Regions from separate parts of the Simiduia agarivorans SA1 genome, predicted to be linked through region 3. Evidence: predicted binding sites of a transcription regulator. Region 3 holds the regulator's gene; each other region holds the start of a gene.
What was found. The regulator LexA, encoded in region 3, represses DNA repair genes until DNA is damaged. The targets are predictions, from matches to a motif close to ACTGTNTNTANANACAGT.
Positions count from the first base shown of each region.

Region 1: dinB (DNA polymerase IV) is a predicted target of LexA. The motif match lies at 8,208-8,225, and genes of this name have one in related genera.
Region 2: recN (DNA repair protein RecN) is a predicted target of LexA. The motif match lies at 2,567-2,584, and genes of this name have one in related genera.

Region 1 is NC_018868.3:1,848,228-1,858,200, reverse strand. Features, by position in the region: gene M5M_RS08200 (efflux RND transporter permease subunit) at 1-2,189, shown strand, start outside; gene M5M_RS08195 (flagellar brake protein) at 2,186-2,869, shown strand; gene M5M_RS19465 (hypothetical protein) at 2,914-3,540, shown strand; gene M5M_RS08185 (CaiB/BaiF CoA transferase family protein) at 3,548-4,732, opposite strand; gene M5M_RS08180 (acyl-CoA dehydrogenase) at 4,748-5,938, opposite strand; gene M5M_RS08175 (LysR family transcriptional regulator) at 6,087-6,965, shown strand; gene M5M_RS20140 (hypothetical protein) at 7,220-7,834, opposite strand; gene dinB (DNA polymerase IV) at 8,226-9,296, shown strand; gene M5M_RS08160 (hypothetical protein) at 9,522-9,973, shown strand, end outside.
Region 2 is NC_018868.3:3,774,831-3,784,803, forward strand. Features, by position in the region: gene M5M_RS16830 (outer membrane protein assembly factor BamE) at 1-218, opposite strand, end outside; gene fur (ferric iron uptake transcriptional regulator) at 302-709, shown strand; gene recN (DNA repair protein RecN) at 869-2,527, opposite strand; gene grpE (nucleotide exchange factor GrpE) at 2,723-3,286, shown strand; gene dnaK (molecular chaperone DnaK) at 3,412-5,343, shown strand; gene dnaJ (molecular chaperone DnaJ) at 5,452-6,579, shown strand; gene dapB (4-hydroxy-tetrahydrodipicolinate reductase) at 6,623-7,429, shown strand; gene M5M_RS16865 (YfiR family protein) at 7,598-8,170, shown strand; gene M5M_RS16870 (methyl-accepting chemotaxis protein) at 8,215-9,765, shown strand.
Region 3 is NC_018868.3:246,520-256,492, reverse strand. Features, by position in the region: gene nagZ (beta-N-acetylhexosaminidase) at 1-902, opposite strand, end outside; gene M5M_RS01175 (TetR/AcrR family transcriptional regulator) at 924-1,553, opposite strand; gene M5M_RS19240 (DUF6763 family protein) at 1,686-2,006, shown strand; gene M5M_RS01165 (LOG family protein) at 2,016-2,666, opposite strand; gene lexA (transcriptional repressor LexA) at 2,810-3,418, shown strand; gene M5M_RS01155 (cell division inhibitor SulA) at 3,415-3,825, shown strand; gene M5M_RS01150 (hypothetical protein) at 3,971-4,228, opposite strand; gene M5M_RS01145 (DUF6586 family protein) at 4,310-4,771, opposite strand; gene topA (type I DNA topoisomerase) at 4,775-7,465, opposite strand; gene M5M_RS01135 (hypothetical protein) at 7,808-8,572, shown strand; gene M5M_RS01130 (hypothetical protein) at 8,730-9,131, opposite strand; gene M5M_RS01125 (universal stress protein) at 9,275-9,715, shown strand; gene M5M_RS01120 (ATP-binding cassette domain-containing protein) at 9,752-9,973, opposite strand, start outside.

The DNA.
Region 1 (9,973 bases), 1.6 Mb from region 3:
GCGAAATGGAAGGTAATATCGTCACCGCCATGGCGTTGGTGATGATTATTGTGGTGTCCGCGCTGGGCTTCCGCTCGGGTTTGTTGGTGGGCTTTGGCATCCCTTTTTCGCTGTTGTTTGCGTTGATCATCGTCAGCCTGTTGGGTTTCTCGTTCAACTTCATGGTGATGTTCGGCATGTTGTTGGCACTGGGCATGCTGATCGACGGCGCCATTGTGATCACCGAGTTTGCCGATCGGAAAATGGCAGAGGGGCTTACCAGCAGGGTGGCCTATGAAATTGCGGTCAAGCGCATGTTCTGGCCTGTGGTGGCGTCTACCGCAACCACATTGGCTGCGTTTTTACCGATTATGTTCTGGCCTGGTGTGGCGGGGCAATTTATGCGCTATCTGCCCGTGACCGTGTTTGCTGTTCTGGTGGGCTCGCTGGTCTACGCACTGTTTTTTGCGCCGGTGCTGGGGTCTTTGATGGGGCGTACCCGCATGTCACTGGAAGTGCAGAATTATCTTAAAAGTCTGGAGTCCGAAGAACCGACCCGGCTGGGCGGTATTACGGGTGCCTATGCGCGGGTACTGAAAAAACTTATGCGCTGGCCGGCACTGGTCGCTCTGGCGACGTTTATGGGACTGTTTGGCATTTTCCAGACTTACGGTGCCTATAACGCCGGCGTGGAATTCTTCACCGAAACGGAGGAAAAATACGGCACCGTTGCTGTGCGTGCACAAGGCAACTTCTCCGTTTATGAAATGGAAGCACTGGTCTCGGAGGTCGAGCAGCGGGTTTTGCAGGTGGATGGTGTGTATGTGGTGTATACCGCAACTGGCAGAGGCTCCAGCAGCCAGAGTGGCAATCGCGAATCCTCCAAAGACCAGATCGGTACCATGCTGGTGGAACTATACGATCCGGCAACGTTGGGCCGCTCAAGCCATGCGGTGTTTGCCGAGATCCGTGAAAAAACCGCCGATATGGCCGGCATAAAAGTCTCTGCCGATCCGTTTGAGGGCGGGCCTCAGCAAGGCAAACCGATCCAGATTCAATTGGAGTCCATTCACAGTGACGTGCTGATGCGGGAGACACGGCGGTTACGCGATGCGCTGGAGCGCGAGTTTCCAACCCTGCGCGATATCGTCGATACAAGTCCGCTGCCTGGCATCGAATGGGAAATGCAGGTGGATCGCGCGGTGGCTGCGCAGTTGGGTGTGAGCATGGTGGATGTGGGGCACGCAGTCTCACTGGTGACCAATGGTGTCAAAGTCAGTGAATACCGCCCGGACGATGCCGATGACGAAGTGGATATCCGCGTGCGATTTCCGATGGATGCCCGAGGCGTCGGGGTATTGGATTCGTTGCGTATCGCGACATTGAACGGGCCTGTGCCTATGAGTAGCTTTGTGACCCCGGTGGCCAAGCCCAAAGTGGATAAGGTGCAGCGCAACAATGGCATCGAGGTGATGACGGTCAAGGCCGATGTGCAACCGGGTGAGGTAGTCGATACTGAAGTTAAAAAAATTCAGGCCTGGCTGGAACAGCATCCGCTGGATCCCCGCGTCAGGGCAGTGTTTCGTGGCTCGAATGAAGAACAGGCTAAATCCTTTGCGTTCCTGAGCGTAGCGTTTTCGCTGGCCTTGTTTCTCATGTTTATTATTCTGGTGACCCAGTTCAACAGTTTTTATCAGGCCGCCCTGATTCTTTCAGCGGTAATCATGTCGACCGCCGGGGTCTTGCTTGGTTTGCTGCTAACCCAATCCACCTTCAGTGTTATTCTCACCGGGGTCGGGATAGTCGCGCTTGCCGGGATCGTGGTGAACAACAATATTGTTTTGATTGATACCTTTAATCACCTGCGGGAAAAACAGCCGGATCTGGCGCCCATTGACGCCATTGTCATGGCCTGTGCGCAGCGCCTACGGCCGGTATTTCTGACCACCGCCACGACCATTCTCGGGTTGTTGCCTATTGCAACCAATATGTCGGTGGACCTGATCGGGCGCGATGTGGTTGTAGGTGGTGTTGTGGCCAGCTTCTGGGTGCCGTTGGCGAGCGCGATTGTCTATGGTCTAATCTTCTCAACAATTCTGACGCTATTGGTGACCCCAGCCATGCTGCTGTTGCCTGCTCGTTTGAAAGTGCTGGCGTTGAAATTGTTGGATAAAATCGACCCCAATCGCAAAGTGACCGTCAGTGAATGAGTGAGTCTGGAAGTAAGACATTTGAGCAGTATCAGCTGCCTTTCGGGTATCCGCTGGCGCTGGAAGGCGCCAGTGCGGGCGGCTCGCCGTTTAAATTTGCGTCAAAGTTGGTGGGCTGTGTGCCCGGTGAATACCTGTTGGTGACCTTACCGAAAGCGGCCAAGGCCTCCAGTATTCGCTCTGGGCAGAAGCTGTTGGTGAAAATCATGGCGGGCAATGGCATTCTGGCGTTTGCCAGCCAGGTTGAACAGATTATCACTCATCCGAAGGCGCTGATTTTCCTCAGCTATCCTGCCCGCCTGAGTTTTAAGGAAATCCGCGGGGCTACCCGCATCGAGCTGCAATTGCCGGTGTCGGCCAGTGTAACCCAGGGGCTGCAAACGGCTACGGCGGATGGGCTCTACTCCGATATCAGCGTACTTGGCGCGAGAGTTGCGCTCACTGCGCCCATCGCCGAAGTGGGCGATGTGATCACGCTGAATAGTCAGATTGAACTGGTGAAGTTTTCCGGCACTTTGTCACTCGAGGCGGTGGTGCGCGCGAGGGTAGAGCGCAGCACACAGGAAATGGCATCCGGTCATCCTGCCGTGTATGGCGTGGAGTTTCTCGAAATGGAGGAGAAGCAACGGTTGATGCTCTATGCTTTTGTATATTCCATTATGGCCGGCTCCGGTACCTGAACCCTGCCTGTCCGGCCCGGTTATTCATCAGGGGCTGGAGCGGTATGCGTAAAACTCTTCTTGCATGTTCAATTAGCTTTTTGCTGAGTGCACCGCTCACGCTTGCGTCTGAGCTGGATATCAATCGACTCTGGCTGCCTAAAAGCTATGCCTTGCATTGGACGTCATTACGAGCGGTTGCCGAGTCTGCAGTGGCTACCGATCGATGTGTTACGCTGGTTCGCGGTGAAATCGCACGGACCAAAAGCACGCCCGAGCACCCTGTGTTCGGCATTACCTGTCGCGATGAAAACAGCCGTACATTTCTGTTGTTATACGATGGACTGACCCTGGCGTCGTTGGATGTGAGTAGTGGGGAAGCCAAGGTCGACTACGACCCCAGCATTCTGGAGCGGCCGTTTTATGAGCATTGCCTGAGCCGCTGGCAGGAAGAACTGGTTAATATGAAAGATCTGTCCTGGCTGGACAGCATTGAGAACTGGCGCGCCAGCCGGATAGATGAGTTTGAACGCGATGGCAGCCCCGGCGCGCATTTCTACTTTGAGCGACATTTCGACGCCACTGATATTGCCGGTGCACCGCTGGAATACACCGCTTATTGTGACGGCGAAAACATTGCCTCTGCCACCACCCGGATCGCTCCAAGGGCGGCCAATCAGCCGGGCCGGTAAGACGGGTTTAATCGCCGTTCAGCCAATCCGTTATAACCTCGCTCTGGTGCTCTGCCAGTTTGGGCGGTGCCTGACGCAGGTTCAGATCGCTTCTGCCGAAATGAATCGGGTTGCCGGGTAAAGTCACTGTGCCCGTGACAGGGTGCTCCAGCTCAACGCGCATGCCGCGGTGCAGTATTTGCGGGTCACTGAACACCTGATCGACTGAATTGATTGGCCCGCACGGGACACCCAGGGGTTCCAGCAGGTCTAACCAGGCTTGTGTGGTATTGGCGGCCAACAGTGCGGCGACTTCGGCACAAATGTGTTCCCGGTGGGCGATGCGGGCCGGATTGGTCGCGTAACGAGGGTCGTCTGCCAGTTCGGGTTTGCCGGCTGCCTGGCAGAATTTTTTGAACTGTCCATCGTTGCCGACTGCCAGGATCATGTGGCCGTCGGCGGTGGCAAACGCCTGGTAGGGAACGATATTCGGGTGTGCGTTGCCCATGCGTTTTGGCGTGATGCCGCCCACCAGGTAGTTGGTGGCCTGATTCGCCAGCACTGCCGCCTGCACGTCGAATAACGCCAGATCAATGTATTGCCCCTGACCGCTGCGTTCGCGCTCCAGCAGTGCACTTTGGATTGCAATAGTGGCATACAGGCCGGTAAACAAATCGGTGACCGCAACGCCCACTTTTTGAGGCCCTGCGCCCGGCATTCCGTCGGGCTCGCCGGTAATGCTCATGAGTCCGCCCATACCCTGGATCATGAAGTCATAGCCCGCGCGCTGGCTGTAAGGGCCGGTTTGGCCAAAGCCCGTGATTGAGCAATACACCAGCCGGGGGTTGGCTGACTTGAGCGCGTCGTAATCCAGGCCGTATTTTTTGAGCCCGCCGACTTTGTAATTCTCCAGAATCACATCGGCCTTTTGCGCCAGCTGATGGATGATTTTCTGATCGTCCGGTTGGGTGATATCCAGTGCGATCGAGCGCTTGCCCCGGTTAGCGGCCATAAAGTAAGCCGCGTCTTCGGTATCCTCGCCATTGCGGTCTTTCAGGTAGGGTGGGCCCCAATGGCGGGTGTCATCACCCGCACCGGGACGTTCGACTTTCACCACATCGGCCCCCAGATCTGCCAGCAACTGACCGGCCCAGGGGCCAGCCAGAATGCGGGACATATCCAGTACCTTTAAACCATGTAAAGGCGTGTTCATCATCGATTGCTTCGATTAATAAAAGGCCTGGATGCCGGTTTGAGACCGGCCCAGAATCAGCGCATGAACGTCCTGGGTGCCTTCGTAGGTGTTGACGACTTCCAGGTTGACCATGTGGCGCATGACGCAGTATTCATCGGAAATACCGTTGCCGCCGTGCATGTCGCGGGCTTCGCGGGCGATCTCCAACGCTTTTACACAAGAGTTGCGCTTCAGCAAGGAGATCAGCTCGGGCGCCAGTTGGCCTTGGTCTTTCAATTGTGCGGCGCGCAGGCAGCCCTGCAGCGCCAGGCTGATATCGGTTTGCATGATCGCCAGTTTTTTCTGGATCAGCTGATTGGCAGCCAGCGGGCGGCCAAACTGTTTGCGTTCCAGTGTGTAGTCGCGCGCAGAGTGCCAGCAGGCTTCGGCTGCGCCCAGTGCACCCCATGAAATGCCCAGGCGAGCGCTGTTCAGACAACCGAACGGGCCTTTCAGGCCGGTCACGCCGGGCAACAGGTTTTCTTCTGGCACAAACACATCGTCCATTACGATTTCACCGGTGACCGATGTACGCAACGCCAGTTTGCCTTCGATTTTGGGCGCGGACAGACCTTTCATGCCTTTATCGAGAATAAAACCGCGGATGACCTGCTCGTCATCTTTTGCCCACACCACGAATACATCGGCGATGGGCGAGTTGGTGATCCACATTTTTGCACCGCTCAGACGATAACCTCCGTCGGTTTTGCGTGCCCGTGTCACCATGCCGGCGGGATCCGAGCCGTGGTCGGGCTCTGTCAGGCCGAAACACCCGATCCATTCGCCGCTTGCCAGTTTTGGCAGGTACTTTTCTTTCTGTGCTTCCGAGCCGTAGGCGTAGATCGGGTACATTACCAAGGATGACTGTACGCTCATCATGGAGCGGAAGCCGGAGTCTACGCGCTCGACTTCGCGTGCAATCAAACCATAACTCACGTAGCTCACCCCCGGGCAGCCGTAGCCCTGCAGAGGCGAGCCGAGCAAGCCCAGTTCGCCCATCTCGCGGAAAATGGCGGGGTCGGTGGTTTCATTACGGAATGAGTCGCGCACGCGGGGCAGCAGTTTATCTTGCGCGTACTGGTGGGCGGTGTCGCGCACCATGCGTTCTTCTTCAGTGAGTTGCAGATCCATCAGGAACGGATCGGCCCAGTCAAAATTTTTCGCCCAGTGGTTTTGCGCGCTCATAATGCACCTCAGGATTCAGGTCCGGCTTCGAAAGGTCTTTGGGATACGGCCAAGATGGGCCGCTACATGACTGGAGAGTGTAGCAAAGGCATTTTCATATAAAAAATATATAATATGTATGGCAGTCATACATTAAAGAGATTGGTTCATGGATATCAGGCAACTTCATGTGTTCATCGCTGTGGCCGACTCCGGCAGTTTTACCAGCGCAGCGAACCAGCTTCACATTGCGCAGTCCGCTATCAGTGTGTCAATCCGAAAGCTGGAACAGTCATTGGGTGTCCAGCTGTTTGATCGCACAGAGCGGCGATCAACGCTGACAGCGGAGGGGCAGGTGTTGTTGTCCCGTGCGCGTCAACTGATTGCACAGTTCGAGCAAACCCGCCTGGAAATGTCGGATTTGGGTGGGCTTAAACGAGGTAAGGTGCGACTGGGCACGTCGGCTATGGTGGGCTCTTACTTTTTACCGTCTTTGATTGCTGAATTCCGTGCCCGCCATCCTGCGATCGATTTCGAGGTGTCCGGAGAAGGCACTCGGGCAGCACAAGCGCGGTTGTTGGCGGGCGATATCGATATGGCGGTAGTGAATCTGCGCGAATTGCCCTCGCAGTTGGCCGGATGTCAGTTGATCGCCCAGAATCTGGTGGCTTGCATGTCGCCTTCGCACCCTCTGGCTACACGTAAACGGGTCGCATTGGAGGATTTATTAGCGCAACCATTGGTGGTGTACGGCAAAGGCTACTTTCTGCGAGATTGGTTAGAAGCCGAGGCACAAAAGCGGGGTGTTGCCCTGCGGATTGCACTCGAAACCAATTTATTGCGTCTGATGACGGAGTATGTTGCTGCGGGCCAGGGGGTAGCGTTGACGTTGGAAATGATGGCCAGTGCGGAACCTGCGTTAAAAGGCGTGCCGATCAGTGGTGCCAAACCGTTGGAATTGGGAATCGCATGGCGAAAAGACAGGTATCTTTCCCTGGCAAACCAGGCATTTGTGGACTTTCTGGTAGAGAGAAACGCGACACAATAAAAAAACCGGGCACCTGAGTGCCCGTTTCTCATAGCACTATCAGGTCTTACTTAGCCTTTGGCTTGCGACCGCGCTTGGCACCGGCTTTTTTAGCGGCTTTTGGCTTGGCGGCTTTCTTGGCAGCTTTTGGCTTGGCGGCTTTCTTGGCCTTAGGCTTGGAAGCTTTCTTGGCTTTGGCAGCGGCTTTCTTGGCTTTGGCTTTTTCCTTGGCAGCGGCTTTTTTGGCAGCTGCTTTGGCTTTGGCGGCGGCTTTCTTAGCTTTGGCTTTTTCCTTGGCAGCGGCTTTTTTTGGCGGCGGCTTTGGCTTTAGCGGCGGCTTTCTTGGCCTTGGCCTTCTCTTTGGCCTTGTCAGCTTTGGCTTTAGCCTTGGCTTTGATGGCGGCTTTCTTGGCCGCTACTTTGGCTTTGGCCGCGTCTTTCTTGGCTTTGGCCTTGGCTTTGGCTGCGGCTTTCTTCTCTGCAGCCTTCTTCTTCTTGGCGATTACAGCCTGCTGCTTGGCGTAAGCCTTGTCCAGCTGGGCGGCAACCTTGTTGTCAGCCTTAATGGCTTTCAGAGCAGCCTTGGCTTCGGTAACAGCGGCTTTTGCATCAGCAGCAGCGGCTTTGGCAGCAGCGGCTTTAGCAGCAGCTTTCTCAACAGCCTTAACAGAGGCTGCAGATTTCTTCTTCTTCTTGGCAGAAGCGAGGGCAGCAGCCGCTTTTTTGGCGTCGGCGGCAGCTTTGGTGGCTGCCTTGTTCAGGGTAGCAATTTCCTTGGAAGCATCAGATTCCTGCTTGGCGCGAGCTTTGGACAGGTCGGCCTGGACTTTTGCCAGTTGTTTTTCCAGTTCTGCAACTGGATTAGCAGCTTTGGTTTTACGTGCAGCCATGGTGTATTTTCCTTGGTTGTTTTTGTGAAAAAAATGCCAGCTGTTTAAGAAAAAAAGGTTCGGCGTGTATACGTTAAGCAATTGTGGTGAAAATTCAAGCAAATTACAAAAAAAATCTGCTGAAAAGTTGAAAAAAAACCAATTTATTTGAAAAAAATATGTTTTTTTCTTCAGTTGAGGGGTCGGTTGGCTTTGCGGGTGCTTTTTTTAAAAAAAAGCGCCCGATTTCGGATCGACAAAATGGCTCCCGAAACAGGCCAAAGAAACCCGGAAAACGAACGTTCTGGTCTTCGTTATTTGTTGGATTGAATTCCCTTTTCGGGCGCTGGCAAAGCACCGGTCAAAACTTTTTTATCTCGCGCACGGCATTTGGCCTGTATATAATTACAGTATGAGCGATAAGCCTTCAGTCCGAAAAATTATTCATATCGACGCCGATTGTTTTTATGCGGCGTTGGAGTTGCGGGATCACCCTGAATTGGTGGGTAAAGCTATTGCTGTCGGTGGTAGCGCGAGTGGCCGGGGTGTGATTTCAACCTGTAACTATGAAGCGAGGCGTTTTGGTATCCATTCTGCAATGCCGACTGCGACGGCATTGCGACTTTGCCCGCATCTGGTGCTGATGCCTCATCGATTTCAAGTCTATAAGCAGGCGTCGAAGGATATGCATGAGATCTTTTCTCATTATGCGTCGGTCATTGAGCCATTGTCATTGGATGAGGCCTATCTGGACGTATCCGACAGCGGACTGTTGTCTGGCAGTGGCACCTTGATAGCGGAGGCAATCAGAAAAGAGGTACGCGCTGCGGTGGGAATCACGGTATCTGCCGGCGTGGCACCTAACAAGTTCCTGGCAAAAGTTGCCAGTGATTGGAATAAGCCTGACGGCCTGTGTGTCATCAAGCCGGCGCAGGTGGCCGGGTTTGTCGCTGGATTGCCGGTAAGCAAGATATTTGGTGTTGGGCGAGTGACCGCGGCCAAAATGCAGTCGTTGGGACTTCATCAATGCAAGGATCTGCAGGCCCGGAGTGAAATGGAGCTGGTTTCCCACTTTGGCAGCTTTGGTTCGCGCCTGTACTCCTTGTGTCGGGGAATAGATCATCGTCCTGTCGCCGCGACGCGTACCCGCAAGAGCATGAGCGTCGAGCACACTTATGCAACAGATCTGATCGGTCGGGATGCCTGCCTTGAACGGGTGCCCGACCTGCTTATTGAGCTTGATCAACGAATGCAGAAAATCGAGTCTGGCCTGTTCATCTCTGGCTGTTTTGTCAAAGTGAAATTTTCGGACTTTTCTGTAACCACCTTGGCCAGAGCGGGTATTAAACCTGGGGCGTGCCTGTATAAGAGTCTGTTTTCAGAGGCGCTGGATCGCCACAACCTTCCGGTCCGGCTCTTGGGGATAGGGGTAAAGTTAGCACCGCGACAGGGTGACGCCGGCGCCCAATTGGCGTTGTTTTAACGGGCCCCTGAAAAAATCATATTGGCGCCTATATATAGAAGGTAGATCGCAGGCATAACGCGCCGACCCCCGATCGTGGATCTGTAGTCTGGCACCGTTCGTTAACTTAGTCCTCTGCAGCTGTCAATCTGGTGATTTTTATTCATGCCACTATAATCCCGCGCCTTTCGCCGGTGAAACCTGCCGGCACTTATTCAGAACCGATGTACTTGAGGTAGTAAGTCTGTGATTGTGTTTTCCGCCACACACAAGGCCAGTGGACGGGCCTTTGTGGGTAGTTGTCGCGTGGATTTGGATTTTCATTGGGCAATGTTGCTCACTCAGGCCGAGGAGGGGGTGCCGGGCCCGCTTTATGATTTGCTCAGGACTGAGGGGGCGGACGGTTTTGACGTGGCGGAGTACGCTGATGCGGACAATGCGCGCGAATTGTCTGCCCTGTGTCGCGAAGCACAGGAGGAATTACAGGCAGAATTGATTCGCTCAGTCACTCAGCGCAAAGAAGTCACCGCCACCATTGATAAATCCCTTCTGGAAGGCACGGATGAAGACGCGGATGACGATTTGGATGGCTGGTTGCAGGATCGGCGTCAGCAGCAAGAGCAGCAACAACTGCAACAGAAGCAGAAGCCACAGCCACTTCAGACGCCCGATCCCGTGCCGGTAAACCCGGCGACCAC
Region 2 (9,973 bases), 770 kb from region 3:
AGGGGTGTACCCAGAATGAAGCGCACCTGACGCCGGGTCATCCCCTGTTGCAGCTGATCGACCATCTCGTCGGTCACAATGTTGCCCTGCTGCACGTAGATGCGGTAAACCCCGGGGAATTGAAAGTAGCTGCAGCCACCTAAAACGCCCGCTAACAATAATAAAATCAAGGTGTTAGCGCGTAGTCGGGACTGAATGAAACGGATCGGGGACTGCATTTAAGGGGTTCCACAAGTTCAAGCGAACGGGGATAATACCGGACTCACTCGCAAGTCGCCAGATAATCAAAAGAGGATGCCAAATGAGCTCAGAGAATCAGGAACTTCGCAAAGCGGGGCTCAAAGTGACCCTGCCACGCGTGAAAATTTTGCAGATCCTGGAGAGTGATGGCACCCATCATTACAGCGCGGAAGAAGTGTACAAAACCTTGTTGGAGCAAGGCGAAGACGTGGGCCTGGCGACGGTTTACCGGGTGTTGACCCAGTTTGAGACGGCCGGTCTGGTGACGCGTCACAACTTCGATGGTGGCCATTCCGTGTTCGAAATGGATCGCGGTGACCACCACGATCACATGGTCTGCACCGAAACCGGCAAAGTTATAGAGTTTCACAACGATGAAATCGAAGCGCTGCAGGAGATGATCGCTGAGAAACACGGCTATGAGCTGGTAGACCACAACCTGGTGCTTTACGTGAAGCCGAAGAAGTGACGTCATTCCCTTGGCGCGCGGGCGTTTTGTGGGAGCGGCTTCCCAGCTGCGAAAGGTGGGGACCTATCCTGATTAATATCGACGTCGCCAGATGTTTCGCGGCTGGGAAGCCGCTCCCACAGGGCCGCCGCGCCGCTTCAGTAAATTAATCCAGGTTTCTCAGCAACTCAGCTCCAGCATCTCGCGCGCATGCGCGCGCGTCTGCTCGGTCAACTCCACGCCGCCCATCATGCGGGCAATTTCCTCGATTTTTTCTTCGCCGGCCAGGTGCACCAGAGTGGACTGGCTGTTGCCTTTACGTTGCAACTTGCGCACTTGCAGGTGCTGGTGGGCCTTGCTGGCGACTTGCGCCAGGTGGGTGACGCAAATGACCTGCCCGTCTTTCCCCAGCTGGCGCAGCAGTCGGCCAACGATATCCGCAGTCGCGCCGCCAATGCCCACATCCACTTCGTCGAATACCAAGGTGGGGATGGTGGATTTGTTGGCCACGCAAACCTGAATGGCCAGGCTGATGCGCGACAATTCACCGCCCGAGACCACTTTGGCCATCGGCCGCGCCGGTTGCCCGGGGTTAGTCGCAACATTGATGGCGATGGCATCGGTACCGGTCGCCGAAGCGTCGGCGTCGGTGACGGCGATATCCACCAGCGCGCCGGCCATGCTCAATTGTTGTAATTGACGATTGATGCCACGTGATAACTGGGTGGCGGCCTGCTTACGCTGTTGCGACAACTCTGTGGCCAGCTTGCGGTAATTAAGCTCAGCCTCTGCGGTAGCGTGGGCAAGGCCATCCAGGCCGCCTTCTGCTGCCGCCAGCGGCGCCAGTTCTTCCGCCAACTGCTGATGTAACTCTGTCAGCTGTCCGGGGCTGACGCGGTGTTTACGCGCGATCTGGTAAATGCTGTCGAGGCGGGCCTCCAGCCATTGCAGGCGTTCCGGGTCGGCTTCAAAACTGTCGATGTGGTGCTCGATGGCGCTGACGGCTTCCTCGATGTGTATCTGAGCGTTGATCAGCAATTGCTCTGCTTCTTGCAATTGGCTCGATTTATCGGGCAGCTCCCGCAGTAGCCATAAGCCTTTGCGCAGCCCATCCAGCAGGCCCTGCTCGTCATCGCTGCACAGAGCCGCGAGTTGCTGGCTGCTGGTGAGTACTTGCTCCGCATTGGCCTGCTGCCGGTGCTCGCTTTCCAGTTGCTCCAGCTCGCCCGGCTGCAGGTTGAGTTGATCCAGCTCCTCTACCTGATAGCGCAGCAGCTGGCTGCGCGCGCTCATCTCGGCCTCGTTGTCGCGTTGGTACTGCAGTTGAGCGGCAAGTGATTGCCACTCTTTCCAGCTGGCCTTGACCGCCTGATACAGGCTGGTATGGCCGCCAAACTGGTCTACAAGCGCGCGTTGGTGGTCGGGTTTGAGCAGGTTCTGGTGAGCGTGCTGGCTGTGAATATCCAACAGCAGCTCGCCCAGGGTTTTCAGTTGTGCCAGTGTTGCGCTCTGGCCGTTGATGAAGGCCCGTGACCGCCCTTCAGCAGTGAGTGTGCGACGGAGTATGCACTCACTATCGGTCTCGAAATCATTGTTTTTCAGCCACTTGTTGGCGCGGGGTAACTGGGTGATATCAAAGGTGGCGCTGACTTCCGCCCGCTGACAGCCATGCCGTACCTTATCGGCATCGGCTTTTTCGCCCAGCGCCATACCCAGCGCATCCAGCAGCAGTGATTTGCCTGCGCCGGTCTCGCCGGTAATGGCGGTTAATCCGTCGTGCAGTTCAAGATCCAGCTGCTCTACCAACGTGAAATTGCGGATGCACAGAAGCGTTAACATAAGCGGTCACCAGGGCGAAAAATCCATGTATATGTAAACAGTGTTTATTTATACAGTAATTTTTGCGCTTTTCAAGCCCGGCATAACACTTGAATGGCGCGTGTGAGCCCCCATATAGGCTGCAGGTTGTGGTAATCACACCGCAGTAATCATTTATCAGAGTACTTATCAGCCAGTTTGAACAGGGGAACACGCGTGTCGACTGAACAACAAAAGCCGCCCGTTGAAGAAACCGATGTAGCGGTAGAAGCCGAAGCCAGCCCGGATGTGGAGGTTGAGCTGTCAGAACCCCAGGGCCTGGAGGCCGACATTGCGCGCCTTGAAGCCGAGTTGCAGCAGGCAAAAGACACCGCGCTGCGCGCCGCTGCCGAGGCCCAGAACGCCCGTCGCCGTGCGGAGCAGGACGTAGAGAAGGCCCACAAGTTCGGCCAGGAGAAACTGGTGCAGGACATGTTAGTGGTGGCCGACAATCTCGAGCGTGCCCTGGCCAACGTGAACGCCGATGACGAGGCGATGAAGTCGGTGGCCGAAGGGCTTGAGTTGACGTTGAAAAGTCTCATTGACGGTCTCAAGCGCCATCAGGTGGTCCAGATTAACCCCGTGGGCGAACCGTTTGACCCCAATCTGCACCAGGCCATGACCCAGGTGCCCAACCCGGACATGGAACCCAATACCGTCATGGATGTGTTCCAGAAGGGTTACACCCTGCACGGTCGCCTGGTGCGTCCGGCCATGGTGGTGGTATCAAAGGCACCATAAATTGCTGTTATCACGCCTTGAAAATTGGCAAACAGCGCCAATATAGAGAACAAGGCAAAACAACCGGCCGCGCTGGACTGAACCGGCGCCGCATTTGAAACAAGTTTTTATTCGGAGATTTTTCCATGGGCAAGATTATCGGTATTGACCTGGGCACCACCAACTCTTGTGTGTCCGTTCTGGAAGGCGACAAGACCCGCGTGATCGAAAACGCGGAAGGTGATCGCACCACGCCCTCAATCGTCGCTTTCACCGAAGATGGCGAAGTACTGGTTGGCCAGAGTGCCAAGCGCCAGGCCGTCACCAACCCCACTAACACCCTGTTCGCGGTGAAGCGCCTGATCGGCCGCAAGTTCACCGATGACGTAGTGCAGAAAGACATCAAAATGGTGCCCTACAAAATTGTTGGCGCCGACAATGGTGATGCCTGGGTAGAAGTGAAGGGTGACCGTAAGGCGCCGCCGCAGATTTCTGCCGAAGTGCTGAAAAAGATGAAGAAAACCGCCGAAGACTACCTGGGCGAAGCGGTGACCGAGGCGGTAATTACCGTACCGGCTTACTTCAACGATTCCCAGCGTCAGGCCACCAAAGACGCCGGTAAAATTGCCGGTCTGGAAGTGAAGCGCATCATCAACGAACCCACTGCCGCGGCCCTGGCCTACGGCATGGACAAGGTGAAAGGCGATCGCACCATTGCGGTTTACGACCTGGGTGGCGGTACCTTCGATATCTCCATCATCGAAATCGCCGACGTGGATGGCGAGCACCAGTTTGAAGTGCTGGCCACCAACGGTGACACCTTCCTGGGGGGTGAAGATTTCGACCTGCGCCTGATCGACTACCTGGCGGACGAGTTCAAAAAGTCCAACGGCATTGATCTGCACAACGATCCACTGGCACTGCAGCGTCTGAAAGAGGCTGCAGAAAAGGCCAAGATCGAGCTGTCTTCCAGCCAGCAGACTGAAGTGAACCTGCCCTACATCACCGCTGATGCCACCGGTCCCAAGCACTTGGTGGTGAAGCTGACCCGCGCCAAGCTGGAGTCACTGGTCGAAGATCTGGTGAAGCGCTCTATGGAGCCGGTGAAGCAGGCCATTGCCGACGCCGACCTGTCTGTGGGCGAGATCAACGACGTGATTCTGGTGGGCGGTCAGACCCGTATGCCGCTGGTACAGAAATACGTGACCGAATTCTTCGGCAAAGAGCCGCGCAAGGATGTGAACCCCGATGAGGCGGTGGCCATGGGTGCTGCGATTCAGGGTGCGGTACTGTCCGGCGACGTGAAAGACGTACTGCTGTTGGACGTAACCCCGCTGACCCTGGGTATCGAAACCATGGGCGGCGTGGCCACGCCACTGATCGACAAGAACACCACTATCCCGACCAAAAAGTCGCAGGTGTTCTCTACAGCCGATGACAACCAGACTGCCGTGACCATTCACGTGGTTCAGGGTGAGCGCAAACAAGCGGCGCAGAACAAATCGCTGGGTCGTTTTGACCTGGCCGACATTCCGCCCGCACCCCGTGGCATGCCGCAAATTGAAGTGACCTTCGACATCGACGCCAACGGTATTCTGAACGTGAGCGCGAAAGACAAGGCCACGGGCAAGCAGCAGTCCATCGTGATCAAGGCTTCTTCGGGTCTGTCCGATGACGAAATCGACAAGATGGTGCGCGATGCCGAAGCCAATGCCGAGGCAGACAAAAAGTTCGAAGAACTGGTCACTGCGCGCAACACCTTGGATGGCCTGATTTCTGCCACCAAAAAGACGCTGACCGAGGCCGGCGACAAGGCGACCGAGGAAGAGAAAGCGGCTATCGAAGCGGCACTGACGGAAGCCGAAACGGCGGTCAAAGGTGACGACAAGGCGGCCATGGAAGCGGCGACCCAGAAGCTGACCGAAGCATCCAGCTCGCTGGCACAGAAGCTTTATGCCGAGCAGGCGCAGGCCCAACAGGCCGCCGGCGGCGCGGGCGCAGCCGGTGCCGAGCAGGCCAAAGCCGATGACGGTGTGGTAGACGCCGAGTTTGAAGAAGTGAAAGACGAGCAGAAATAAAGTCTCGTGGCTCGGACACGGGCGAACGCGTTGTTCGCCCGGTGTTAACCTTCTCTCAGGCGCGGCCCGCAAAGCCGCGCCATTGTTTTTAGCGAAGATACCGAAACTATGTCAAAGCGTGATTATTACGAAGTGCTGGGTGTGGAGCGCGGCGCCGACGAAAAGGAGCTGAAAAAGGCCTATCGTCGCGTGGCTATGAAATTTCACCCGGATCGCAACCCCGATAACAAAGAGGCCGAAGACAAGTTCAAAGAGGCTAACGAAGCCTATGAAGTTTTGTCCGATGCTCAGAAGCGCGCCGCCTACGACCAGTACGGTCACCGCGGTGTTGAGGGTATGGCGGGCGGCGGTGGCGGCGGCCAGGGCTTTGGTAATTTCAGCGATATTTTTGGCGATGTGTTCGGCGACATTTTTGGTGGCGGCGGTGGCCGCGGTCGGGGTGGCCCTGCGCGCGGCTCCGATTTGCGTTATACCCTCGATCTGGATCTGGAAAGCGCCGTCAAAGGCACCACGGTAAAAATCAAAGTACCGACGCTGGTCGCCTGCGAGCCCTGTGATGGCACGGGTGCGAAAAAAGGCACCAAAGCCAGTACCTGTACCACCTGTGGTGGCATCGGTCAGGTTCGCATGCAGCAAGGGTTTTTCTCGGTACAGCAAACCTGTCCCAACTGTCGCGGGCGTGGCACCATCATTACCGATCCTTGCACCAGCTGTCACGGCCAGGGTCGCAAAGAGGAAACCCGCACCCTGTCAGTCAAAGTGCCGGCAGGCGTTGATACCGGCGATCGCATTCGTCTGGCCGGTGAAGGGGAGGCCGGTGAGGCCGGTGGCCCGCCCGGTGATCTGTACGTGCAGGTGCACGTGAAAGAGCACAGTATTTTTGAGCGCGATGGCCGCAACCTCTATTGCGAAGTGCCTATCAGTTTTGTGGATGCGGCACTTGGCGGTGAGTTGGAAGTGCCCACGTTGGACGGTCGGGTCAAACTGAAAGTGCCGGCGGAAACCCAGACCGGAAAAATGTTCCGTTTGCGCGGCAAAGGGGTTGTGCCCGTGCGGGGAGGCAGCCCCGGTGACCTGATGTGCAAAGTGGTCGTGGAAACACCGGTCAATCTCAGCAACAAGCAAAAAGAACTGTTGAAAGAGTTCCAGTCCACCATGACCGGTGACAAGCACTCGCCACGCCAGAGCAGCTGGTTTGAAGGCATGAAAAACTTTTTTGGCGATATGAAAATATAAGCGACTGATTTATTGCTAGTCACTGGCAACATTAGGATTTTTTATGACCGTTAAACTTGCAGTAACCGGTGCCGGCGGGCGCATGGGGAAGATGCTGATCGAGGCGATTGCCAATGCCGACGGCGTCGAGCTGGCGGCGGCGATCGAACGCCCGGGTTCCAGCCTGGTGGGGGCAGACGCCGGTGAAATTGCGGGTGTCGGCAAGCTGGGTGTGGCCGTGGTGGACGATATTCACGCGGTGATCGATGATTTTGATGTGTTGATCGACTTCACAATCCCCAAAGCCACGCTGGCCAATGCCCGGGTCTGTGCCGACGCGCACCGCTCTATAGTGATAGGCACCACCGGCTTCTCCGACGATGAAAAAACCGAGCTGCTGGCGGCCGCCGATGCCACCGGGATGGTGATGGCAGCCAATTACAGCACAGGTGTGAATCTGTGCTTCAAGTTGCTTAAATCTGCTGCGGAAATACTGGGTGACGACTACGACGTCGAGGTCTACGAGGCGCATCATCGCCACAAAATCGATGCCCCGTCCGGTACTGCCTTGCGCATGGGGGAGGTCCTGGCGGATGCACTGGGCCGCGACCTGGACAAGGTGGCGGTCTATGGCCGGGAGGGGCAGACTGGCGCCCGCGAGCGCGATACCATCGGTTTTGCCACCGTGCGGGGCGGGGACGTGGTTGGCGATCACACGGTGATGTTCATGGCCGAGGGCGAGCGCATTGAAATCACCCATAAGGCTTCGTCCCGCATGTCGTTTGCCCGCGGTGCGGTGCGGGCTGCCGCCTGGCTTAAAGGCAAAGACAGTGGCCTGTTTGATATGCAGGATGTTTTAGGCTTGCGCTGATCCTGCGCGTTATCCGTTCTCCTTAAAGCCCGCACCTTGCGGGCTTTTTTCTGACTCAAATCCCTCCTTTGGTCGGGCCAATTTGGTGCTTTGGCTGATTGATGACTATGCTCAAGTGTGCTCGCCACTTTTTGCGTGCCTGTATAAATACCGTCTGAAGGAACCACTGTGGCGTTTGGGGAAACCTTTGCGAGATCTGTGCATTTGCTTCTCAGAGGCACGCTGCTGCTCGGCCTGTGGCTGGTGCTTTCCCAGCAGTCGCTGGCGGATCGTCTCAGCGACACCTACAACGGGCGCAAGGTGCTGGCGGATTTTATGGTGGGTTTGGCCAAGCACGTAACCTGGCCGGATGAAGCCTTTGCAGGCAGTCGGTCGGATTTTGTGGTGTGTGTGCTCGGACCCGATCCGTTTGAGGGCAGTCTGGCTGCCAAATTCGGCGGACGCCGGGTCGGGCCTCGCGAAATCGTGGTCCGCGTGATGGAGCAGGTACCCGACGGGGGATTTACGGGTTGTCATCAGTTGTTTATTGCCGCGGGTTTAAGGGCCGAAGTTAAAGAAATCCTGCAACGGCTCGATAACCTGAAGGTGCTGTCGGTAAGTGACATGGAGGGATTCGCCTCCGCAGGTGGCATGGTGGGTGTAGTGGGTTCGGGTAACCGGGTCTCTATGCAGATTAATCGCACTGCATTGCTTGCCAGCGGGTTGACCGTGTCACCTGCATTATTGAGATTGGGTCGATAGTGGCCCGGAAATACTAAGTGCTTGAAAGTTAAGGTATCTATCACATGAATATGTTCAGCCTGTCGTTAAAGTGGAAGGTGTTTCTGGGCATAACCGTCACCAGTCTGTTGGCGGTCATTATCTCCAGTACCCTGTCGGTACGGGCGGAGGTTAAGCGCGCTGAGGCAACGATCCAATCGGATACCCAGGACCTTGCAGAGATTATCGGCAATGCCACCGTGGGTGCCATTGCGTTTGGCGACAGTGCGTCGGCCCGCGATATTCTCGGCAGCTTGCAGTTGCAGAACCGGGTGTTGAGCGCAGTCATTTACGGCAGTGATGGCAAACCCTTTGTTTGGTACGAGCGCGGCCGTAAAGGCAGCGAAAGCTTGCCGGCAGGGGCCCCGTCGAGCCCGGGCAACCTCGGCGTTGTATTGCTTGAAGACAGGGTCAGTGTGACCTCGGTGATCGAATCGGGCGGCAGCAAAGTCGGTACCATCTACTTGTTGACCAGCCTGGATGAGTTGAAAGAAGCCGTTGCTGATGCAGTCTGGGGCGCGATTGTCACCGTGGTGGTCATCGGTGTTCTGGCTGCGATCATATCCTTCGTACTGCAGGCCGGTATCGTGGGCCCCATCAACTCGGTGGCCGAAGCGTTGGAAGACATTGCCGGGGGCGAGGGCGATCTGACCCGGCGTTTGCCGGTGAATTCCCAGGACGAAGTGGGGCGCCTGTCGACCGCGTTCAATACCTTTGTTGATAAGGTGCACGGCATTATCGCTGACTTTGCGGAAACGGCGACTGACCTCAACAGCCAGGCCAATGGCCTGTCCGGCACGGCGAAAGAAACCGAGCGCGGCGTGGTGCGCCAGCAAACGGAAATCCAGCAGGTGGTGACCGCAGTGCGGGAAATGGCCGCCGTGGTGGGCGACGTGGCGTCCAATGTGTCACAGGCTGCCGCCAACGCCGAGGAAGCCGACAAGCAGGCCAATGCCGGTCGTGCCGTTGTGAGCAGTACAGTAAGCAAAATTGAAGGGCTGGCCCGCGACATTGATGCCGCCGCCGAAGTGATCGACAAGCTGCGCGCAGAGACGGATTCCATTGGCAGCGTGTTGGACGTGATCCGGGGTATCGCCGAGCAAACCAACCTGTTGGCATTGAACGCGGCCATTGAGGCGGCCCGGGCCGGTGAACAGGGACGCGGCTTTGCGGTGGTCGCAGATGAGGTGCGCACCCTGGCCTCGCGCACGCAATCGTCCACCCAGGAAATTCAGGTGATGATTGAGCGCTTGCAGTCGGGTGCCCGCGAAGCGGTGCAGATGATGGAAAAGGGCACAGGTCAGGCCTCTGAGTCGGTTACCCAGGCCGAGGAAGCCAGCCAGGCGCTGGATGCCATCACCGGTGGTGTGGGTGCCATCAAAGATAAGACCAACCAGATTGCCAGTGCATCGGAAGAGCAAAGCGCCGCGACCCGTGAAATGGAACGCAACATGGAAAACATTGCCGATGTTGCCCGCAAGGCCTCCGAGGGCTCGATTGAAATCGCCACCAGCACAGCACGATTGGCGGAAATGGCGGCCCGCATGGCCAAGATTGTTAAGCAATTCAAGGTGTGAGGACAAAAGTGTGCCGGCCGGGTGAAATTTACCCGGCTTTTACGTGGACACTGGCGGCACCATTGCGTAAAATTGCGGGCTAAGTAAGGTCTGACCAAAGCCCAAGGCCGCAGGAAATGTCCAACGCCAAATTCTGAAAAGCGAGATGAAACCCTGTTTCATCTCGCTTTTTTACAACCTGCGGCGCTCTTCTTGTCATGAAAAGCTG
Region 3 (9,973 bases):
CCGGGTTGAGCAAGCTCGGACAAATGCTGCACCACTTCCTGCGCCGCCTCGCGCTGGTTGCACACCAACACCATGTCACAGCCCGCCTTCAACGCGGCATCCGCGCGCGCGGCATAGCTGCCCGCACTCTCGGCACCAGCCATTGACAAGTCATCGCTGAAAATGACCCCATTGAAATTCAACTGCCCGCGCAAAACGGTTTTTAACCAATGCGCGGAAAATCCCACTGGCTGGTCATCCACCTGACTGAAAACGATATGTGCAGGCATAACGGCGTCCAGCTTTGGTGCAAGCCGGGCAAAAGGAATCAAATCATGCGCGGTCACTTGTGCCAGGGGCCTGTCGTCTATCGGCTGGACCAAATGACTGTCGCCGGTTACAGAGCCATGGCCAGGAAAATGCTTGCCCGTGGTCGCCATACCCGCTTCATGCATGCCATCCATAAACGCTCCTGCCAGCACAACCACCTCACTGGGGTCGGGCGAAAACGCGCGATCGGCAATGACCTGACAGTGATGGTCATCCACATCCAGCACCGGTGCGAAACTGATATCGATCCCGCACGCCAGTAATTCACTCGCCATCAGCCAGCCCACATCGCGCACTCGCGCAAGTGTCGCTGCCGGCGCCGTCCGGTAGGCGGGCAAAAAGCTTTGCATAGCGGGAATCCGGGTAAAGCCGTCGCGAAACCGCTGCACGCGCCCACCCTCATGGTCCACAGCGATCACAATGTCCGGACTGCAAGCACGGATTGAGGTAACCAGCGCCATGAGCTGCTCACGGTCGCGGTAATTGCGGGAAAACAGGATCAAGCCGCCAACCTGAGGATTTTTCAGCAGGGCTTTATCGTACGGCGTAAGCGCAAGGCCCGCCACGTCGAGCATGACAACACCAACCGTCATGAAATGATCTCTTATACTGAATTATTTTACGGTAAACATACCGGCCAGTGCCGGCACCATCATTTGGGTTGTGCCGAGTACGGTACTGTCCTGACCAAAATCTTCTTTCAGGATGCCACTGATGGAATCAAAACTCGACAAGGTAAAAATGGTGGCCCCCAGCATGAAATACAATCGCCAGTAAAAAGTCACCGGGTCGATTTCAGGCGCCGCTTTTTTCAGCAAGCCGGTGAATCGCTGATAGTGCTCGCCATAACGGGCAATGATAAACCGCCGGATATGGCCTTGCGACTGGGCATAGGCGAGCCCCAACAACCGCATAAAGCGCTGGGCGGCATAACTGCCCTCCTCCGAACCGTCACATATGGTGGAAAACAGGCATTCGAGCAAATCTTCCGGCGACAGCTCGGTTCCCTTGCGGTCAACCAGCTTGACCAATGAACGCTCAAGCTCCTGGCAGAATGGCGTGAGAAAGCGGGCGAAAACCGCCTGAATCAGTTCTTTTTTCGACCCAAAGTGGTAGTTAACCGCAGCCAGATTGACACCGGCGGTGCTGGTAATGGTTCTGAGTGATGTTTCCGCAAAACCCCGCTCGGCAAACAGCGCTTCGGCTGCATCGAGAATGCGGGCTACGGTATCGGGTTGTGACATGGACAGTCTCTTGAATGTTCAGGCGTGGCAGTCAATATAAGCTTTCGAACATACGTTTACATTAATTTTCTGTCAAGGATACCCATTGTGTAAAAAATCACCGGTGGGCGTATAGTGTTTGAGGAGGTGGCAATGATGAAAATACTGGCGCGCACCGGACAATGGTATCTGAACGTCGAAACCGGTCAGCATTTTGAGATTGTGGCGATCGACGAGCATACCGCCAGCATCGCCATCCAGTACGTTGATGGCGACCTCGACGAGCTGGATGCAGAAAACTGGCAGGCACTGGCGCTGCAATACGCCGCAGAGCCCGAAGATGCGATGGCGGGCTTTGGTGACACCGCAACCCTACCCAACGCGCCAGATAATGATTCCACCACACCGTTTGATCCCGACAGCGTCATCGACCTGCTAGAGGGCGATACGTTCGAGGGCTTTGACGATGCCTGAAACACCCCCTTAACTGGACCCCGCATTGCGTGCCACCAGGTGGGCTTTGATAATATCGGCGGCCTGTTCCGGCGTATCGACCACCTGCACCAGCGCCATATCCTCCAGATTGATATTGCCATCGGCCAACATCCGGTTTTTTAACCAGTCCACCAGCCCGGCCCAGTATTCACGATTCACCAACACAATCGGAAAGCTGGCCACTTTGCCGGTCTGAACCAGGGTGAGAGCTTCGAACAGCTCATCGAGGGTACCAAAACCGCCCGGCATGATTACAAACCCGACCGCGTGTTTGACAAACATGAGCTTGCGGACAAAGAAATACCGGAAAGTCAGACTGATGGTCTGGTAGGGATTGGGCGCCTGCTCCATGGGTAAAGTGATATTGAGCCCGATACTGACGCCGCCGGCGTCCTTCGCGCCCTTATTGGCCGCCTCCATGATGCCGGGTCCGCCACCGGTAATCACCGGCACCCCGGCTTCTGCCATCAGGCGACCCAGGGTTTCCGCCGCCGCATAATAGGGATGTTCTTCCGGCGTACGGGCGCTGCCGAATACGGTCACAGCACCTTTGATTTTGATCAGCTGCTCTATCCCATCCACCAGTTCAGATTGAATTCGCAGCACCCGCCAGGCTTCTGGCATTTTTGCATCAAACATAAAAACTCCTTATATATCAATGCACTATTCTCTTTTCCTTCCAATTCAGTATAGCTATTCCCCGCAACTGCTTGCCGAATAAATTTTACTGTATATAATCACAGCAACTGTACAAATAAACAGACCAGCCTCAGGAGCTACGGATGATCAAACTCACCGCCCGTCAACAGGAAGTGCTCGACCTGATCAAACGCTGCATTGATGAAACCGGCTACCCGCCAACCCGTGCCGAGATCGCACAAGAACTGGGCTTCCGATCGGCCAATGCCGCGGAGGAACACCTGAAGGCGCTGGCGCGCAAAGGTGCCATTGAGATGGTGGCCGGCGCATCCCGGGGCATCCGGTTACCGGAGTCAGAAACCGGCCTGCCTCTGGTGGGCCGGGTGGCCGCGGGCAACCCCATACTGGCCGAAGAAAATATCGAAGAGTATTGCGAAGTGCCCGCCAATTTTTTCAGCCCCCGCGCCGACTACCTGCTGCGCGTACATGGGATGAGTATGAAAGACATCGGCATACTCGATGGGGATCTGTTAGCGGTACACAGCACACAGAACGCCCGCAATGGCGATATTGTGGTGGCGCGCATTGGCGATGATGTGACGGTCAAACGGTTTGAGCACAAGCGCGGCAGTGCCAGCGTGAGACTGCACCCGGAAAACCCGGACTTTGAGGTCATTGAAGTCGACCTTAAATCGGAAGAATTTGCCATCGAAGGCTTGAGCGTGGGTGTCATGCGCCGGGGTAAACTGTGATGAATCTGGCGCTGCAACAATCCCCCAACGCCTTTACCCAGCCCCATGCCCCAGAGCATCGGGTCACCGAGCTGATCATTCCCTGGAGCCAGCAATCGGCGCTATTACTGCCCATGCTGCGCTTTCTGGGCAATGAAGATGACCAGCGCTGGCTTACCATCATCAGCCACGGCAGCATCAGCCAGGCGTGGTTACGACAGCAAGGATTAAACCCTCGCAGCATCAGGGTAATCCGGGCCGACTCGCCCGAAAGTGCACTGTGGATGACCTGGGAGGCTCTCGCCGCAGGGAACAGCCATACGGTGGTTGCTGAAATCAACGCTGAATCGGCCATTACGGCGGAAATGGAGCAAGCCGCAAGCATTGGGAATTGCAGGGCGCTCCTGGTAAAAGGCAACTTGCACTAGAACACGGTTAAAAACCCTGTCAGGGCAATATTGAAAGGTAAGCCGCACGAACTGGGATCGCGAATCCCGGGATTAATTAAGGCTTGGGTGGTTTTAATGCCGGCCATTGCGGCTGGCCAGCCGTGTCACCATCAGCCCCTTGAGATCAATGCAGTGTTTTGGTTTGATCGCGGGTGATATCGCCACCGTCAGGCTCTATGCCGGACGCTATAGCTGCCTCACCGGCGGCTTCCATACCGGCTTCAATCATGGCCTTGGCAACTTCGTACTTAGCATCCTTCAAGAAATACAAGGACTCCTCGGAGAACTTAATCACCACCAGCGGCTCACCCTCTTCCGCTGCCCGCCGCAATGCGATTTCACCGGTTGAGAGCTCAATGATTTCGTATAAATCAGAGGACATGCTTACTCCTGACTGCATTCAGACGCTAGTCTAACAGTATTTTGCATATCATGCGCGCCGGTCTGGAGGCAGCGAAAGCCGCTAGTACTCCTGCCCGAGTTCTCGCCAGCGCTCGGTGAAGCGTTTGAGCGCCACCAGCGCCTCGCGGCAACCATTCACATCCAGAGCCGCACCCTGGCTCGAGGCAATCAAGGCGTTTTGCGCTTGTCCTGTGTCCAATACCTGGGCGGGCGTCGCCGGCTGTGAGCGTAAAGCCGAAAGCCAACTATCCCCGGACTCCAGCTGCGCCAGCTCTTCCCACTCGGCAGGGCAGTTACGGCCGTCCGGGATTCGTTCGATCAGGGCGAGAACACTGGTAGGCGCCACCGTCAGCGGCAAACGCGCAGCGCCCGCCATATCGCGCAGCAACGCACAATAGGCGATGTGCAGGTGCCAGCTGAGCGACTGCACCAACGCGTCCTGTCGCCACGGCAGACTGTCAGCGCCCCATTGGGCCAGCAGCAGCTCACACCAGGCAAATTGTTGATTCAGGCTGGCGGCCATGGCTCAGGCCTTTTTGGCCGGGGCTTTTTTCTTGGTTGCCTTTTTCTTGACCGGGGCTTTTTTGGCTTTACGTGCCACCTCGGTCACCCACTTGCCGCCTTCGTACACGGCTTTCCAACCCGATGCCTTACCATCCACTTCAGACTGGACGTAGTGGGTTTTTTCTTTCCGGTTGAACCGGACCAGCGTGGGATTACCTTCGTCGTCCACAACAGGCGCCTTCATAAGAAACGCATATTTGGAATCGATCTCATCCTTGTGCGGTAGCAATTCGCTCACCAGCGGTGCCCGGGTCTCGCGGTTTTTCGGAAACTGACTGGCAGCCAGGAACAAACCTGCAGCACCATCGCGCAGGATGTAGGTGTCGTCCACTTTCTGGCAAGCCAGTTCCGGCATGGGCACCGGATCCATTTTGGGGGGTGCCGCTTCGCCATTTTTAAGCAGCTTGCGGGTGTTCTTACAGGCCTCATTGGTGCAGCCAAAGTACTTGCCAAAGCGGCCGGTTTTGAGCTGCATTTCGCTGCCACACTTATCGCACTCGAGCGTGGGCCCATCGTAACCTTTGATCTTGAAGCTACCGGCTTCCACTTCAAAACCGGAACAATCGGGGTTGTTGCCGCAGATGTGCAGCTTGCGCGTTTCATCCAGCAGGTAGCTGTCCATGGCCGCACGGCACAATTTGCAGCGCCGCTTTTTGCGCAATGCCTGAGTCTCTGCGTCCTCGTCATCGGCACTGATCACTTCATCGCCGGACACCAGATTCATGGTATTTTTGCATCGCTCTTTGGGTGGTAAACCGTAGCCCGAGCAACCCAGAAACACACCCGTCGAGCCAGTGCGAATCTGCATATGGCGGCCACACTGACCGCAGGCGATATCGGTATCGGTGGGATCATTGGCGCGCATACCGCCGTCGGCCGCTTTGGCTTCTGCCAGTTTCTTGGAAAAGTTCTGGTAAAACTCGTCCAGTACGTCCTGCCAGCCGCGCTCACCGGTCGCGATCTGATCCAACGATTGCTCCAACTCTGCGGTAAAGGAGTAAGCCATCAGATCATCGAAGCTTTCGACCAGGCGCTCGGTGACGATGTCCCCCATTTTTTCAGCAAAGAACCGCCGCCCTTCCAGACGCGCGTAACCCCGATCCTGAATGGTGGAAATAATCGCAGCGTAGGTTGAAGGCCGGCCAATACCGCGCTTTTCAAGCTCTTTCACCAACGCCGCTTCCGAGTATCGTGCGGGCGGCTTGGTGAAATGCTGGTTTGGCTCGAGTTTGACCAGGTTCAACAGCTCGCCCACTTTCACGTCGGGCAATACCACGTCTTCGTCTTTTTTGGCTTGCGGCGGCATGACTTTCATAAAACCATCAAACCGGATCACGCGCCCGCGGGTGCGCAACTCGTAGTCCGCCGCATGTACCACAACGGAGGTCGATGTAAATTCAGCTGGCGTCATCTGACAGGCCACAAATTGCTGCCAGATCAAGGCATACAAGCGCTCGGCATCCCGCTCCATGCCTTTGAGTTGCGTGGGCATCAAGGTTACTTCGGACGGCCGGATGGCTTCGTGAGCCTCTTGTGCACCCTCTTTGCTGCCGTAGGTATTAGGCGCTTCGGGCAGGTAACGATCCCCGAACTGTGACTGGATGTAGTGACGACAGGCGTTCACGGCTTCCGCAGATAAATTGGTCGAGTCCGTTCGCATGTAGGTGATGTAGCCCGCCTCATACAGCCGTTGCGCCATCATCATGGTTTTCTTGACCGAGAAGCCAAGCCGCGTACTGGCAGCCTGTTGCAAAGTAGAGGTGATAAACGGCGCCGACGGTTTTGATTTTGTGGGTTTGTCTTCCCGCTCTGCCACCCTGAACTCGGCCGGCTGCAAAGCCTTAACCGCCACCATGGCATCGGCTTCGTTCAACGGCTTGAATGCCTGCCCTGCATGGCGTTTGACTTCAAAGCGCAATGACTGCTGTTGCTGGTTGGTCAGATTGGCAAAAATATCCCAGTATTCTTCGGGAACAAAGGCGCGGATTTCACGTTCACGCTCGACCAACAAACGCACCGCAACAGACTGAACCCGCCCGGCAGACAGCCCGCGTGCAACCTTTTCCCACAACAGGGGAGACACCATATAACCCACCACCCGGTCCAGAAAGCGGCGGGCCTGCTGTGCGTTTACGCGGTCCATATCCAGCGAGCCGGGTTCCGAAAACGCCTCCTGAATAGCGGATTTGGTAATCTCGTTGAACACTACGCGCTTGTAGCGTGATTCATCACCACCAATGGCTTCCCGCAGGTGCCAGGCAATGGCCTCTCCTTCGCGGTCCAAGTCCGTTGCGAGATAAATTTCATCGGCTTTGGCCGCCAGTGAGCGCAATTCAGCAACCACTTTTTCCTTGCCCGGCAAGATTGCGTATTGGGCCTGCCAATGATGCTCAGGGTCGATGCCCATGCGGTTGATCAGTTGTTCCCGGGCTTTGGTTTCCTTGTGCCTGGCCTTTTCTTCCGGCGACATTTTGCGCGTTATGGCGGCTTGCCTGGCCCGCTCCTTTGGGTCTACGGCACCCTTTGCACTGCCACTGGTGGGTAGGTCGCGGATATGCCCCACGCTGGACTTAACGACGAAATCACTGCCCAGGTATTTATTGATCGTTTTTGCCTTGGCCGGGGATTCCACGATGACAAGTGCTTTAGCCATAAAAATTCTCGAATTTTGCTTCTTTGTTCTTTATATACGCGCAACTGACAAAACTATTTATAAGACCCCATCGGGACTTGTACAAGGCGAACAGGCCCCGCAAACGCCATTGGCAGCAACTCAGGGTGCGCATATATAAAACCTGAAACTCACAGGGTCAAGTGATAAGTGTTTAGCACATCGGCACAAAAAGCCCAGAATCAGGGTCTAAACTGAGTCTGGAGTCACTACACAAAACGGCACTTAACCTACTGATTTTTATAAAATTTATCCCGCAAGCCTTCAAGCTTTAGCGGAACCGGCCGACAGCCTTGTGAAAATTTTTAGCTTCAGGACCCAGAATTGGCCTACCTGATCATTTTTTGCTCTATCGCACTGCTTTCCTTACTCGTGGTCAGCATTGCCAACCAACGCGAGGAACGACTCCGCTCGCGGCGGATCCGGCTGCACAAATTAAAGCTCCGGGTCGACGAGCTGGAATCCTTGTTGCTCCAGGTGAGTCCACTGGTGGAGAGCCCGGATATCCTCACCCAAATCAACGATGAAATCATCGATATGTACAAAATGATGATAGAACTGGATTCCTCCCTGCCTTATCTGGAATCGGCACTCAATTCCGCTGAAGCCCGCAGCCAGCAAATCACGGAAAGACAAACGCGCCCCAACAGGATCATGGAGTCTGACGTAAAAATCGCCATGGCACAAAAGCATTTGACGGAAGCAGCCAAAGTGATCCGGCACCGTCAGAGTCACAATAAAATCACACTCGAGGAAATGCAGGCGTTTCTGAAAGAACTGGCCTACCAACACCTGATGGTGGACGTGATATCCATGGTGGCGCAAGGTCACAAGGCCACCAACAAAAGCAATCTGTTTTCGGCCCAGGCCTACTACAAAAAGGCGCGCCAGATGTTGGTACAGTCGACCCATTCAGATCCGCGACGGCACGAGATGAGCCGACAGCTGGTGGAAATTATCGAGAGCAATCGACAGTCAATCAGCGAAACGCTCATGCCTGAATCTCAATTCAATCCCGAAAAACAGGCCAACACAGCAGAGCCCATGCTGGACGATATGCTTGCGGATAATGACGACCAGCACCGATAGATAGCAGGCTGTTGAAAAACCCCTTGCATGCTCAGGCTTACAGGCTGGTTCGTAATTTAGGCGCCGTTTTGAAGGTGTGTATCCACCCACCGAAAAGCGGCAACGACAAGTACGGGCCAGCCTGTAAGCCCCGGAGGGCAAGGCCTGAAGCGCCAAGTCAACGACCGGCCGCGACCTCAAGCCATTGCAGAATAAACGCCAACTCCTCCTTGCCTGCCGGTTCAGACCAGAATAGCGCCACGCCGTCGGGCGCAGCTTCCACAAAGCCTATGGACGCAGGTAATGCATGCAATTGCTGGGTCAGCCATTCGCGCTCCGACGGGTCGGGTTCGGACGTAGACTCCACCGACCAGAACTCCGCTAAATGCACCGGATGCGAGTAGTTTTTCCGCATCAGACGCCAGAAATTCCGATCGCGACGCTTGGCCTGCCACGGCATCGAATAGCGGGTAAAACCCTGCGCCTGGCCCGAACCCAGTGATACACGGGCGCCACGGCTAATGGCCTGGCTGCGCAGGCTGGCCAGACGTTTATCGCGCGCACTGGGCTGAAACATCATCACAGGCCCTATGCAAAGCGCGATGACCGCTAAAATTACAAGCCAGGTTGTATAGCTCACGCTACCCCCAAATATGAGTTGCCTTTTTCTGCGGATCTGCGCAGGCTAGTATGGACTGAGACTGAGCTTATCAGGAGATGCCAATGAATAACTATTCTCACCTGCTCGTCGGCGTAGATCTGTCGCCCGAATCAGCCCAGATTATCGAGCGGGCCCGGCAGATTTCCCGAAATCACAATGCCCGGCTCACGCTGGTGCATGTGCTTGAACCGCTGACCTTTGCTTATGGTGGTGACATCCCAATGGATCTCACCGAAGTCCAAACGCAACTCCAGGCACAAGCCGACGAACAACTCAAGCAGCTGGCCAAGCGCACACAAATCTCAGAGGACGACTGTCAGTTACTCATTGGCCAACCGGCGGCGGAGTTACATCAACTGGCAGCACAACAGGGCTGCGATTTGATTGTTGTTGGCAGCCACGGCAGGCAGGGCCTTGCGTTGCTTTTAGGCTCCACCGCCAATGGCGTTCTGCATGGTGCCAATTGCGATGTGCTTGCCGTGCGCGTGAACGAAGCAGATTAATTAAACCCCTGGGCAGCCGGCCAGATCAACGCCAACTCAATCGCCTAATTCCGCCCAACGCTCGTAGGCCTGTTCCAACGCAGCTTCTTTCTCTGCCAGCTGCAACAGCAACGGCTCGGTTACCGATCGATCCTGGTTGAAGAACGCGGGGTCGGCCATCTGACCTTGCAAGCCTTCGATTTCACTCTCCAATGACTCTATAAGCCCGGGTAGCTGGTCGAGCTCACGCTGTAATTTGTAACTCAGCTTTTTCGGTTT